One region of the Kribbella sp. NBC_00359 genome, then DNA from elsewhere that is predicted to be linked to it. Evidence: riboswitches for the same ligand, from Rfam matches in the RefSeq annotation. Region 1 holds a riboswitch; each other region holds the start of a gene.
The links. A riboswitch is a leader RNA that binds a small molecule or an ion and turns the genes downstream of it on or off. The one in region 1 is predicted to bind ZMP and ZTP.
Positions count from the first base shown of each region.

Region 2: linked by a shared signal. The riboswitch ahead of OG876_RS33260 (bifunctional 5,10-methylenetetrahydrofolate dehydrogenase/5,10-methenyltetrahydrofolate cyclohydrolase) and the one ahead of OG876_RS36325 (glycine hydroxymethyltransferase) in region 1 are both predicted to bind ZMP and ZTP.
Region 3: linked by a shared signal. The riboswitch ahead of OG876_RS26390 (5-aminoimidazole-4-carboxamide ribonucleotide transformylase) and the one ahead of OG876_RS36325 (glycine hydroxymethyltransferase) in region 1 are both predicted to bind ZMP and ZTP.

Region 1 covers NZ_CP107975.1:7,465,155-7,469,740, forward strand. Annotated here, with positions in the region: gene OG876_RS36310 (peptidoglycan-binding protein) at 1-110, shown strand, start outside; gene OG876_RS36315 (ABC transporter ATP-binding protein) at 107-823, shown strand; gene OG876_RS36320 (ABC transporter permease) at 795-1,991, shown strand; ZMP/ZTP riboswitch at 2,034-2,115, shown strand; gene OG876_RS36325 (glycine hydroxymethyltransferase) at 2,144-3,592, shown strand; gene OG876_RS36330 (DHA2 family efflux MFS transporter permease subunit) at 3,653-4,586, opposite strand, start outside.
Region 2 covers NZ_CP107975.1:6,840,617-6,845,202, reverse strand. Annotated here, with positions in the region: gene OG876_RS33270 (helix-turn-helix domain-containing protein) at 1-179, opposite strand, end outside; gene OG876_RS33265 (phytanoyl-CoA dioxygenase family protein) at 279-1,154, shown strand; gene OG876_RS33260 (bifunctional 5,10-methylenetetrahydrofolate dehydrogenase/5,10-methenyltetrahydrofolate cyclohydrolase) at 1,156-1,998, opposite strand; ZMP/ZTP riboswitch at 2,027-2,116, opposite strand; gene OG876_RS33255 (GNAT family N-acetyltransferase) at 2,122-2,754, opposite strand; gene OG876_RS33250 (beta-N-acetylglucosaminidase domain-containing protein) at 2,799-4,547, opposite strand; gene OG876_RS33245 (NUDIX hydrolase) at 4,560-4,586, opposite strand, start outside.
Region 3 covers NZ_CP107975.1:5,390,687-5,395,272, reverse strand. Annotated here, with positions in the region: gene OG876_RS26400 (S8 family peptidase) at 1-1,861, opposite strand, end outside; gene OG876_RS26395 (nuclear transport factor 2 family protein) at 1,995-2,402, shown strand; ZMP/ZTP riboswitch at 2,407-2,487, shown strand; partial or broken gene OG876_RS26390 (5-aminoimidazole-4-carboxamide ribonucleotide transformylase) at 2,495-3,418, shown strand; gene OG876_RS26385 (MMPL family transporter) at 3,419-4,586, opposite strand, start outside.

The DNA of each region.
Region 1 (4,586 bases):
TCGGCCGCGGCGACGTCCCGGTGCAGACCGGGCTGTCGACCGACACGCTGGTCCAGGTGACCGGCACCGGCATCATCGCCGGCGCCCGAGTTCTGGTGGCCGCCTCATGACGCCCGTGCTGGAGCTCGTCGGCGTCACCAAGACGTACGCCGGCAGCCCCGAGACGACCGCGCTGCGCGACCTCACGCTCCGGGTCGATCCCGGCGAACTGGTCGCGGTCGTCGGACCGTCGGGATCCGGCAAGAGCACGCTGCTGCAGATCGCCGGCACACTCGAGCGGCCGACCACCGGCGCGGTCCGCATCGCGGGCTCGGACACCCGCCGGCTGTCGGACGCGTCACTGGCCGGATTCCGCGCGCGCCATCTCGGCTTCGTGTTCCAGCAGTTCTTCCTGCTCCCGCATCGCGACGTACTCGCGAACATCGCCCAGGCGCTCCTCTATCGCTCGATGACCGCGCGCAGCCGCCGCGCCGCGGCCATGGAGGCCTGTGAACGCGTCGGTCTCGGCCACCGCCGGCACCATCTGCCTGGTCAACTGTCCGGAGGCGAGTGCCAACGGGTCGCGATCGCTCGTGCCCTGGTCGGGTCGCCGGCTCTCATCCTCGCCGACGAACCGACCGGCAATCTCGACAGCGTGACCGGAGGCCAGATCCTCGCCCTGCTCCGGGAACTCAACTCCGCCGGCACGACGCTTGTCGTCATCACTCACGACCGCGACGTCGCCGCGGCGGCGGAGCGCCGGATCGAACTCCGCGACGGCGTCCTCCGGCACGACACCGGCCGGGGGGTGACTAATGGCTCGCCCGCTCGACCTGCTCGGTGAGGCCATCCGCGGCCTGCGGGCCCGGCCGCTGCGCAGCGCCCTGTGTGCGGGCGGTATCGCCCTCGGCATGGCAGCCATGGTTGCGGTGGTAGCAATCCCGGCGACCACTCGGCAAGCCCTCCTCGACGAGCTTGGGCAGGACGGCAACCTGCTGACGGTCAGCTCGGGCAACACCATCGACAACCAACCCGCGCCTCTGCCCGCTGAGTCGCCGGCGATGGTGCGGCGAATCGACGGCGTGCTGCAGCTCTCGGCAACCGCCTACCAGTCCGGCTGGACAGCCCGGCGATCCGGGCTCATACCGGTCGCGGACACCAACGGGCTCGCGGTGATCGCGGTCGACGCGGACCTCACCACCACACTCGACCTACGAGTCACGCATGGCCGCTTCCTCGACGCAGCCACGAGCCGCTATCCGGCCGTCGTACTCGGTTCCGGTGCTGCCCGCGCACTCGGGATCGACACCACCGGACCGGACCGCTTGGTGACACTCGGTACGGCGGACGGCCGTCGTACCGTCGTTGCGAGCGTACTCGGCATCCTCGCCGACGCATCGCTCGCGCCCGAGCTCGACAGTGCGGTGCTGATCGGTACCAAGGCCGCCGATGCCCGGCTTGGTGCTCACCGCGGCCCGAGCCGGATCTACGTTCGGGCCGACCCGGATTCCGTCGGTCCGGTCCACTCGCTGCTCGCAGCGACCACCTCTCCCAACGACCCCGGCGCTGTCGTGGTCGGCCGTCCGTCCGATCTCCTGGTGGCTCGCCTCACCGCACAGAGTGCCCTCAACAATCTTGCGCTGGGACTGGGGGCGGTGGCTCTGCTGGTCGGCGGCGTCGGCGTCGCGAACGCGATGGTGGTGTCGGTGCTCGAGCGGCGATCGGAGATCGGCCTGCGCCGGGCGCTCGGTGCCCGCCGGGGTTTCGTGGGCAGCCTGATTCTGATCGAATCCACTCTGCTCTGTGTTGCCGGCGCGGTGGCCGGAGGCCTTGCCGGACTGGTGGTGACCTGGGTGTCCGCGGTGAACCAGGCGGCCGCCGTACAGGTTCCGCTCCTGCCGGTGGGGCTCGGGTTGGCGGGTTCCGTCGTGGTCGGACTGGTCGCCGGTTCGTACCCGGCTCTGCGTGCGGCCCACCTGGCTCCGGCGGCCGCTCTGCGGATCGCTGGGTGATCCCCGGCACCTCGCTGACCTGGGCGCCCGCGCGCGATAGGGTGAGTGGGTCGCGACTGGCGCGCTGAGGTGGAGAACCACCGGGGAGCGAAGAACGGCGGCACCGTGCGCCTGGGTGCCTTCGACCCACTGCAACCGCAGGAGAGACAACGATGACTCAACCCTTCGATGCCGCCGCCGCTTCGGCCGCGTACCGCAACGCGCTCGAGGTGATCGGCGCGGTGGAACCGACCATCGCCGGCGCGATCAGGGCCGAGCTGGCCGACCAGCGCTCGTCGCTGAAGCTGATCGCGAGCGAGAACTACGCCTCCCCCGCCACTCTGCTCACGATGGGCAACTGGCTCTCGGACAAGTACGCCGAGGGCACCATCGGGCACCGCTTCTACGCCGGCTGCCAGAACGTCGACACCGTCGAGCAGGCCGCGGCCGACCATGCCATGGCCCTGTTCGACGCACCGCACGCCTACGTCCAGCCGCACTCCGGCATCGACGCGAACCTGGTCGCCTTCTGGGCGATCCTGGCCCAGCGGATCGAGTCCCCGGCGCTGGCCGAGGCGGGCGCCAAGCATGTCAACGACCTGTCCGACGAGGACTGGACGAAGCTCCGCAAGGCGCTCGGCGACCAGAAGATGCTCGGCATGTCGCTCGATGCCGGAGGTCACCTGACCCACGGCTTCCGGCCGAACATCTCCGGCAAGATGTTCAACCAGCACTCCTACGGCACCGACCCGGAGACCGGGTTGCTCGACTACGACGAGGTCGCCCGGAAGGCCCGCGAGTTCAAGCCGCTGATCCTGATCGCCGGCTACTCGGCGTACCCGCGGAAGGTGAACTTCGCGAAGATGCGCGAGATTGCCGACGAGGTCGGCGCGACGCTGATGGTCGACATGGCCCACTTCGCCGGCCTGGTCGCGGGCAAGGTGTTCACCGGCGACTTCGACCCGATCCCGCACGCACACGTCACCACGACCACCACGCACAAGTCGCTGCGCGGCCCGCGCGGCGGCATGGTGCTGTGCCAGCCGGAGTACGCCGACTCGGTCGACCGCGGTTGCCCGATGGTGCTGGGCGGACCGCTCAGCCAGACGATGGCTGCGAAGGCGGTCGCGCTCGCCGAAGCCCGGCAGCCGTCGTTCCAGGAGTACGCGCAGGCGGTCGCCGACAACGCGGTCACGCTGGCCGAGGGCCTGATGAAGCGTGGCGTGAAGCTCGTGACGGACGGGACCGAGAACCACCTCGTGCTGCTCGACGTCTCGTCGTACGGCATCACCGGCCGGCAGGCCGAGTCCGCGCTGCTCGACGCCGGCATCGTGACCAACCGGAACGCCGTCCCGCGCGACCCGAACGGCGCCTGGTACACCTCGGGTGTCCGGATCGGCACGCCGGCGCTGACCACCCGCGGCTTCGGCGGCGACGAGTTCGACCGGGTCGCCGAGCTCATCGTCGACGTCCTCTCCGCCACCACGCCGACTACGACGTCGGCCGGCGCCCCGTCCAAGGCGAAGTACGTGCTCGCCGACGGCGTCGCGGACAAGACCAAGGCCGCCTCGTCCGAACTGCTCGACAAGCACCCGCTGTACCCGGGCCTCGAGCTCAGCTGACACACCCAGCGGCGCCCGCTCTCCCGTCCGGGGAGCGGGCGGCCGAGGGGCGCCAGCGAGTCAGGCGTTCTGCTTCTCGACGCCCATCAGGGCTTCCCGCGACGGCTTGGCGGCCCGCTTCGGCATCAGAGCCGCCGCCAGGACGGCGCCCGCGACCGCGATTCCCGCCGACACCCACATGGTGGTGTTGAGACTGGTCATGAACGCGTCCCGAACATTGCTCAGCAGGTCGGCGGAGCCCGACTTCGTCGCAACGGCGAGCCCGCCACCAAGCCCCTTCTCGACCGCACCCGCAGCCTGGGCGGGCAGTCCGGTTGCGTCGACATTGCTGCGGTAGACCGAGTTCAGCACCGTGCCCAGGACCGCGATGCCGACCGTGCCGCCAACCTGACGGAATGCCTGCAGCAGCCCGGATCCGGTCCCGGCCCGTTCCGGATCGAGCACGCCCAACGCCGCGTTCATTGCCTGCGGCATCGAACATCCGAGACCGAAACCGACCACCACGAACCAGATCGCGGTGTACCCGTACCCGATGCCGAGCTCCGTGAAGGCCCCGAGCATGAACCCGAGGGCCATCACCACGAACCCGGCCATCACCACCAGCCGGGTCCCGGCCTTCGCCTCCACCGGCTCGGCCAGCTTCGCGCCGAGCGTCATCCCGGCGATGAACGGCAACAACTTGAGCCCGGTGTGCAGCGCGTCCGATCCGTTGATGCCCTGGAAGTACTGCGGCATCGTGAACAGCAACCCGAAGATCGCGAACACCGACACCGTGAGCAGCACCGCGCCGCCAGTGAACGTCTTCTCGTGGAACAACCGCAGTTCGATCAACGGCCGCGTGGTCCGCCGCTGCCAGAGCAGGAACGCGGCGATCAGTACGACGGCCAATCCCAGGAACAGCACGGTGACACCATCGGTCCACGACGTCTCGCCGGCCTTGGTCACGCCGTACACCAGGGACGCCAGACCGGCGCTGGAGAGCACGATGCCGAGC
Region 2 (4,586 bases), 620 kb from region 1:
ACGGTCGCCTGCCGGACGCCGGCATCGTCGTACACGTCGGTGCGCCACCGCGCCGAACCGCTCAGGATCCAGAGCAGTTCGTAGTTCGGCAGCGTGCGTGGGCCATAGGTTGCCCCGGGCGGATAGTCCGCGACCTGGACCACGGAGTTCACGCTGATCACCGGGGGTTGCGAGGTCACAAACAGATAGTAATGCGCACGCCCGCGACATTGGCCGGGCCCGGTGTGCTCTGAGACTGTGAAGCCGGTCATCGCCCCCAAGGCCGGATGGAGCATCAGATGCAGCCTGTCACCGCCGTACCCAGCTTCGCCGAGGTCACCGAGGAGTTGGTCGAGTCCTTCCGGCGGGACGGCTTCGTCGTCCTCGATCACGCCGTGACACCCGACCAGGTCACGGCGCTCCATGCCGCGGCCGAGGCTCTGTGCCGTGGTGACCTCGGCGTCATCGACGGAGGTCCAGCCGCCGAGCCGACCGCGGATGTCCTGCGCAAGTACCTGTGCATCCACCAGCCGCACAAGGCGTCCGACGTGGCACTCGCCGCGTTACAGGCGCCACGGGTGGTGGCCGCGCTGACCGCGGTGATCGGGCCGAACGTCAAGGCCATGCAGTCGATGCTGTTCATCAAGCCCGAGGGGAAGCCGGGCCAGGCCTGGCACCAGGACGAGTTCTTCATCCCGACCAGGGACCGCTCGCTGACCGCGGTGTGGATCGCGCTCGACGATGCCACCGTGGAGAACGGCTGCCTGTGGGTTCTGCCGGGCTCCCACCGCCGCGGGGTCATCTATCCCGACCGGGAGCAGGACGATCTCCGCTTCGACTGCACGGTGGAGGCGTTCGACTTCCCGTACACCGACGACGACGCCGTCCCGGTCGAGGTGCCCGCGGGTTCGGCGGTGATCTTCAACGGCTACCTGCTGCACCGATCACTGCCGAACACCGGCCGGCACGGACTCCGCCGGGCGCTCGCCAACCACTACATGAGCGCGGAGTCGCTGCTCCCCTGGCAGTCCGTGCCACCCGGCGTCCACGTCGGCAAGCATGACTACCGCGACATCGTGATGGTGGCCGGGACCGATCCGTACGCCTACAAGGGCATCGACGATCTCGCCCGCCCGCACTCCCGCCGGGACAAGGACGGCGGGTGCGACCGCTGACTCAGCCCGCCTGAGCCTCGGCGGCGTCGACGGCCTGCTCCAGCAGAAGGGCGATCGTCATCGGTCCGACGCCGCCCGGCACCGGCGTGATCAGGCGGGCGACCTGGGCCGCGTCCTCGAAGTGCACGTCGCCGATGTTGCCCTCGTTGTACCCGGCATCGACCACCACCGCGCCCGGCTTCAGCCAGTCGCCGCGGACGAAGTTCGGTTTGCCGACCGCCGCCACCACGATGTCCGCGGTCCGGACGATCTCCGGCAGGCCGAGGGTCCGCGAGTGGGTGTAGGTGACGGTCGCGTTCGATGCCAGCAGCAACATCCCGACCGGCTTGCCGAGAATCGGGCTGCGGCCGATCACGACCGCGTGCGCCCCAGTGATCGGTACGTCGTACGCCTCGAGCAGGCGCATGATCCCGCCGGGCGTCGCGGACCGGAACCCGGGATCGCCGAACGCCATCGCGGCGAACGACCGCATCGTCACGCCGTCGACGTCCTTGGCCGGATCGATCGCCTCGAACGCGGCCCGCTCGTCGATCTGCGCCGGCACCGGGTGCTGCAGCAGGATCCCGTGTACCGCGGGGTCGCTGGAGAGCTTGTGAATCTCGGCGACCAGTTCGCCGGTGGTCGTTTCCGCGGGCAGTACGACGCTCCGCGACGCGATGCCGGCCTTCTTCGACCGGTTCTGCTTCATCCGCACGTACGTCGCCGACGCGGGGTCATCGCCCACCAGCACCGTCGCCAGGCACGGCTGCACGCCGGCCTTCTCCTGCAGGGCCTTCGCCCTGGCGGCCGACTGAGCCACGATCTCCGCGGCGAGGTCGGTCCCGGTCATCAGTTCAGCAGTCACAGCGCGCTCCTTCGGGCGTCGACGACAGGTCGTGTGCCCAGGCGCGCGGCTCGGCCGGAGTTCCCGGCGGACCGTTCCCCGGTGGTGGCCCACCTCAGCGCCAGTCGCGGTCCGCCGTTCAGCCTACGCGATGAACCAGGACCGGCAGTCCTCCAGGCCGACGACCTCGACCGGGGTCTCCTGCCAGTCCTCGCGGGTCAGGCGGAGCCGATCCGACACCACCGGCTTGCCGTGCAGCACGTCGCGGGAGATGCCGTCCGGGCGATAGCCGAGCTTGCGCGACACGCCCTGCGAGCCGGCGTTGTCCTGGAAGACCTCGGTCAGCGCCGCCTCGGCATCCAGCCCGGCGAAGGCGAGGTGCAGCAGTGCTCTCCGGGCCTCGGTGCCGAAGCCCTGGCCATGGTGCTCGAGCCCGAGCCACGACCACGTCTTGACCTCGCGGAGGATGGCGAAGTCAGTTGCCCGCAGCGCCACGATGCCGAGGGGGACGCCGTCGCGGAACACACCGAGCTGCAGTGCCCAGTTCTGCGGCGTCCAGGACGACAGGTCCTCCCAGTAGCCCTGCAGCACGCTCCGAGCGCGTTCGGAGGGCGGACGGTCTGTCCACGGGGTGAGGAACGGCTGCTCGCCCGGCTGGTGGACGCCGGCGGCCGCGACGTCGGCCAGCGCCGCCAACTCCCCCTCGTCCGGCTGTCGCAGTACGAGCCGTTCAGTGACGAGTCGGAGGCCGCGCAGCGGCCAGTGATCGATCAGCACCGGGTCATCCTCCCGGTCCGGGCGAGACGCGGCAAGCCAAATTCCTACGAGTCCATCACCCTGGTCAGGAACATGTCGGCGACGCCGTCGGCGATGCGGGGGTAGGTCTGGGAGTGCGGGAGGCGGATGTCGCGGATCTCCTCGGCCTGGGTGACCAGGTGGTTGATCTGGGCCCGGCTGGTGGCGACGTCCGAGCTGTTGCCCTCGGCTCGTGCTTCGAGGACGCGGAGGGCCTCGCGGAGCGCCTGACCCCAGTAGAAGCTCGCGTCGAGCCAGGCATCGGTCTCGTCTGCGAAGGACGGGTCGGAGACACCGGCGCGGATCTGCGCCGGAGCGTTCTCGATCGCCTCGAAGTACGGCTCGAGCCCCGCGATCGCGCCGGCCAGGTCGCCGCCCTCCCAGGTCGCCCAGAACGCGGCGATCTTCGCGGCCAGCACCGGCGCGTTCGCCAGGTGCAGTTTCCCGTCGTACGTCGTCAGGTCGGCGAAGACCTCGAGCGCGGCGATCGTCTCGGGGTCGCCGGAGGCCCGCTCGGCGATCGCGCGATGCCAGGACGCCTGCTGGTCGTACGTCGCCGGGTTCCAGCCGAACTCCGCGAACGAGTAGAGCGCGAGCTTGCTGGCCCCGGCCTGGTTCATCGGGTTCGAGATCACGCCGACGACCTGGTCGGCCAGGCCGGGCTCGCGGTTGCTGTAGTCCGCGAGCAGGATCCGGCCGTGCGCGTAGTCGTTGACCGGGTAGTTGTCCCAGATCAGGATGTCGTGCCCGAACACGGCCTTCGCCTCGGCCGCTTGTGCGCTCGTGATCGTGTGCGGGACGACACCGATCCCGGTCCAGTGCACGACGATCGCACTGTCCAGCTGCTCCCGGAGCGCCTGCTTGTACGGCGACTCGGTCACGTCGTAGTACTCGGTCGGCACCATCTGCAGCGGGGCGAGATCGGGCTTGGTCGCGACCCACTCGCGCTGGATCCGGTTCAGGAGGTCGCTCTGCGCCCGTCCGGCTCCACCGCCACCGGCGCCGTACTTCTCCTCGTCCTCGGCGCAGTGCCACTTCTCGTACTCGATGTCGTCCAGCGGCACGTTGAACGCCCGGGCACCGAGCTCGTAGAGCGCCTCGAACTTGGCGATCAGCGCCTGGAACTCGGTGTCGTCGGTGTAGCGGATCGACAGGCCGGGCGAGAGCGCGAAGGTGAAGTCGACCTTGTTCCGCAGCGAGCGCTCGATCAGCTCGCCGAGCTCGGCCAGCTTGTCGGCCGGGTACGGGTCGCGCCACTGCTCGCGGTGGTACAGGTCGTCCTTCGGGGCGTACTGGTACGTGTTCATCCGGTGGGCGCCGAGGTAATCCAGGTGGTCGAGCCGGTCCGCGTGCGACCACGGCGTGCCGTAGAAGCCTTCGATCGAGCCGCGGTACCGCATCGTCGGCCAGTCGCGGATCTCCACACCGTCCAGATGGTTGCCCTGGACAAGTTGTGCGAAGGTCTGCGCGGCGTAGAAGGTCCCGTCCGTGTCGACGCCGTCGAGCACGATCTGGTTTCCGCCCACGACGACGACGTACCCCTCGGCCGGCAATCCCTCGGCCGCCTCCACGCCAACGGCGGCAGCGCTCGCGCCGAGCCTGACCGTCACGTCCGCTTCCCCGTCGGTGATGGTCTGTACGCCGACGCGCGCGAGAGCCTCGCGGACGACGCGCTCGGCGTCCGGGTCAGTGGTCGGACCGTGCACCAGCCCGATCGTGTCGCCGAGGTCGATGCCGTCGTCGCGGCGGGTGGTCTGCTGCGGTTCTGGAGTCACGATCCCAAGCTTTCAGAGAAGTCCGGCGTGGTCGAGAGC
Region 3 (4,586 bases), 2.1 Mb from region 1:
CGGCGCTGTCGATGACGTCGAGCGCACCCTCCCAGATGTTGTCGACGATCGAGGTCCACTGCCCGACGACGTCGCTCAGACCAGTCGGGTCGAAGGTCACCGTGGCGGCGGCGGTCCCACCGGCCGGCACGGTCAGGGTGGCCGGTGACACGGTCACCGTGGACGCGGGTGCCTGCTTGTTCCAGATTGTCACCTCCTGGTCAGCGAACGTGAGCGTGACCGGCTCGGCGCTCGGGTTCGACAACGTGAGAGTGCGCTTCTGCGGGGAGTTGTCAGGGTGCCGGATCGGCCCGAAGTCGACCACACCGACGTTCGGCACCAGGCCGGTCGGGGATGTCGCGATGTCCAGGTTCACCTGTCCGCTGCCGTACCAACCCGTGAAGACACCGGTGCTCTCGGCAGCGCTGCTGCTCAGCCGCGCCTTCAGTTGCTGCCAGGTCAGCTCCGGGTGCTGCTGAAGCAGCAACGCAGCCGCCGCAGTCACCAGCGGCGTGGACCGGGAGGTGCCGAGGCCCATTGTGTACAGGTCGCCGTCGCGGGCACCGGCCCGGGCGCCCAGGATGCCGGTGCCGGGTGCGGCGATCTCCGGCTTCTGCCGCCAGGAGTACGTCGGGCCCATGCTGGTGAACCGGGCCCGGTTGCCGGCAGGGTCGAGCGCGCCCACTGTCAACGCGGAGGCAGCCGTACCCGGCGTCTCGACCGAGAACGGCGTGGCGTAGAGGAAGTCCCCGTCGTCGCCGGCCGCGACCACGAACAGGGCTCCGCTCTGCTCCGTCAGCCGGTCGACCGCGTCGGCCAGCAGGTCGTCACCCTGCATCGGGGCGCGGGCGCCGAGGCTGACGTTGACCAGGTCGGCGTGCTGACCGACGGCCCACTCCATCGCCGCGATCAGCCCGGACACGGTGCCCTCGCCGGCCGCGTTGAGGATCTTGCCGGAGATCAGTTCGGCTCCGGGTGCGATGCCCTTCCGGGCGCCGTCGGACCCGGCACCGTTGCCGGCCACCAGCGACGCGATCTGGGTACCGCGACCGAAGTCGTCCTGCGGGCCTTCGCCGGTGAAGTCCTCGCTGGCCGTCACCTTGCCCTCGAGTGCCGGGTGGCCGGTGTCGATGCCGGAGTCGAGGATCGCGACCTTCACGCCGTGACCGTCGAGGCCGCGGCGCCACGCGGTCGGCGCCTGCACCTGCTTCAGATATCCGTCCAGCGGTGCCGCTGCGGCCTTGGAACCGCTACTCGGCGGCGTCTTGCTCGTCGGTCCCGGGCGCCGCTCAGGCCCAGGGTCACCGTGCAGGGCTGTGTCCAGCCAGATCTTGGCCGGCCGAGGCGACCGGGCGGCCGTCAGGGCCGAACCGAACGCTGTCGCCCGGGACTTCTCGATCCGGCCGGCGGTCGCGCCGATGCTGGCCAGCGTGCGCGTCGAGGTGAAGCCGCCGCTCGCCATCGTCCGCGCGCCGGCGCTCTCCCGCACGATCACCGGCAGGTCTGCGCGGTGCGCGTCGTCGTACCCCATCTCGACGAGGCCGGTCACGTCGAACAGGGCAGGGTCGAGTACGGCGGGAACCAGGCTCGCCACGTCGTGCGGGATCACGCTGATCCGGCCGTGGTCGTTGCGTACGGCGTACCCGACCGCCGGCGCACCGTCGCGGGACTGGACGTCGACCTGTGGCTTCCCGTCCGGGCCGGGCCGCAGCGTGACGTGTTCGCCGGTCAGCAACGTCACTGTGGCGGGGCTCCCGAGTACGGGAGCCGGGGCGCCAACTATCGGTGCCGCGGTAGCGGTGACTGGAACAGTCAGCCCGGACAGCGCCAGCGCGCCGCTGGCCAGCAGCGCCGGTATCGGTAAAGATCGTGGAAACCCCACCGGGTACACCATCCTTGCTGTAGGCACCGATCAGGTGCGGATGTCTTGCCATAGGCACCGATCCGGTGCGTCGTGACCCTTGGTATCCGATCCCACCGGCGCGGTCACCAGACTGCCGTGACAGGAGGCCGACATGACCGGAATCAGTCACCCGCCGACCGACAGCGGTCGCACCCGACTCGAGGCGTACGTCGACGGGTGGCGGCGGCACGACATCGCGGCCGTTCTGGACACGTTGACCGACGACTGCGTGGTGATCGAGTCGTATGGGCCGGTCTATCGGGGCAAGGCGCGGGTCGAGCAGTGGATGAACGCCTGGTTCGGTGCCGGCGGCACCGTCGACGCCTGGGAGATCACGTCATCGGCAGCGGCCGGCGACACGCTGGTCGTCGAGTGGCGCTTCGAGTGCACGTGGAAGGGCGAACCCGGCGCGTTCGACGGCGCCACGATCGCGCGACTCGACCAGGGTCGCATCGCGTACCTCCGCGAGTACGCGACCACCGCTGCGCTCTATGACTGGACCGGCAGCTGGCGCGACTAAGCTGTCCGTAGACCGCGACTGGCGAGGGTGGAGTACCACCGGGGAGCGGGTTGTGAACAAGGCGTCGTCCGCCTGGGCGCCTCCGGCTCTCGTTTCGGAGGCTCCTGATGCGCTATGGCATGAATCCCCACCAGCCCGCCACGATGACGGCTCTCGGCGGCTCCCCGTTCACAGTCGTGTCGGGCGTTCCGTCGTACATCAACGTCCTGGATGCGCTGACCGGGTGGCAGCTCGTCCGCGAGGCGTCCGGTGCCTTCGGCGTTCCGGCGGCTGCGTCGTACAAGCATGTGTCGCCCGCCGGGACGGCGCTTAGTGAAGGCGTGGCCGGCGCCTACCTGCGTGCCCGCGATGCCGATCCCAAGTCGTCGTACGGCGACTTCGTTGCCGTCTCGCATCCGGTCGACGAGGAGCTCGCCGGGGTGCTCAAGCGTGTCGTGTCGGACGGGATCATCGCGCCCGGGTACGACGAGGGCGTGGTCGGGACGTTGGCTGCGAAGAAGCGTGGGAGCTTTCTGGTGCTGGAGGCGGACCCGGTGTTCGAGCCGCCGGCGGAGGAGGTTCGCGAGCTCTACGGACTGCGGTTGACTCAGCGGCGGGACGACGTACCGCTGACTCGTGAGCTGCTGGATCCCGCGGTGCCGCACGCGGCGGCCCGGGATCTCCTGCTCGGGCTGATCGTTGTCCGCTACACGCAGTCGAACACGGTCGCGATGGTCAAGGACGGCATGACGATCGGCGTCGGCGCCGGGCAGCAGTCGCGGGTCGACTGCACCCGCCTCGCCGGCGAGAAGGCTGCCGCGTGGTGGGTCCGCCGTTCATCCGAAGTGCTCGCGGATGTGTCGATGGTGTCCGACGGTGCGCTCCCCTTCGTCGACAACGTCGAGGAAGCGCACCGGTACGGCGTCGCGCACATCGCCGAGCCGGGCGGGTCCATCCGGTCGGACGAGATCGCGGAGGCGTGCGCCGTTCGCGGCATCACCTGGTCGCCGACCGGCGTCCGGCTGTTCCGGCACTGATCAGGCGACGTCGACCTTCGGTGGCTCGCGCTCGGCCGGGGCCGGCTGCGGACCGCCTTCCAGCTGGATGTCGGGGATGATGCGGTCGAGCCAGCCCGGCAGCCACCAGGCCCGGTCGCCGAGCAGGGTCATGACGGACGGGACCAGGATCATCCGGACGATGCTGGCGTCGATGAGAACGGCGACGGCCATGCCGACCGCCAGCATCTTCACCGTCGGATCGTCGTCGAGGACGAAGCTCAGGAAGACCACGATCATGATCGCCGCCGCGGTGGTGATCACCCGCGCGGTCGCGCCGATCCCGATCGCCACGGCGCGATGGCTGTCGTTCGTCGCGATCCAGGCCTCGTGCACCCGGGACAGCAGGAACACCTCGTAGTCCATCGACAGCCCGAACACGATCGCGAACATCAGCATCGGCACGAACGACGGGATCGGCACCTTCTCGTCGATCCCGACCAGGGAGGATCCCCAGCCCCACTGGAAGACCGCGACGATCACGCCATACGCGGCGCCGACCGACAACAGGTTGAGGATCGCGGCCTTGACCCCGATCAGCAGCGAGCGGAAGGCGACGGTGAGCAGCAGGAACGCGAGCAGCACCACGGCGCCGATCAGCCACAGCATCCGCCCGGCCACCTTCTCGGTGAAGTCGACGTACCCGGCGGTGGTGCCGACGACGAAGGTCGGCTCCTGCTGCCCCGCGAGTACGTCGTCGCGGATCCGGTTGACCAGATCCTCGGTCTCCGCCGACGACGGTGACGTGGTCGGGATGACGGTGATGATCGCCGTCGTACCGGCGCTGTTCATGGTCGCCGGTTGGACGGCGGCCACCCCGGCGGTCTTCTGTAGCGTGGACGTGAGGCCGGTCAGCAACGTCTGCTTGTCGGTCGAACTCTCGGACGGGAGCTGTACGACGACCGTCAGCGGACCGTTGGCACCCGGGCCGAACCCTTGGGCGATCAGGTCGTACGCCTTCCGGCTCGAGTCCGCCGCCGGATCGGTGCCGGCGTCGAGCTGGCCCAGATTCATCGAGAACAGTGGGATGGCCAGGATGAGCAGCACGAGGGTGGCGGCGATGCCGTAGGGCCACGGCCGATCGCTCACCCTGCGCCCCCAGCGGGCGAACGCGCTCTGCTCGTGCTTGAGGTCGCGTTGCTCGCGCTCC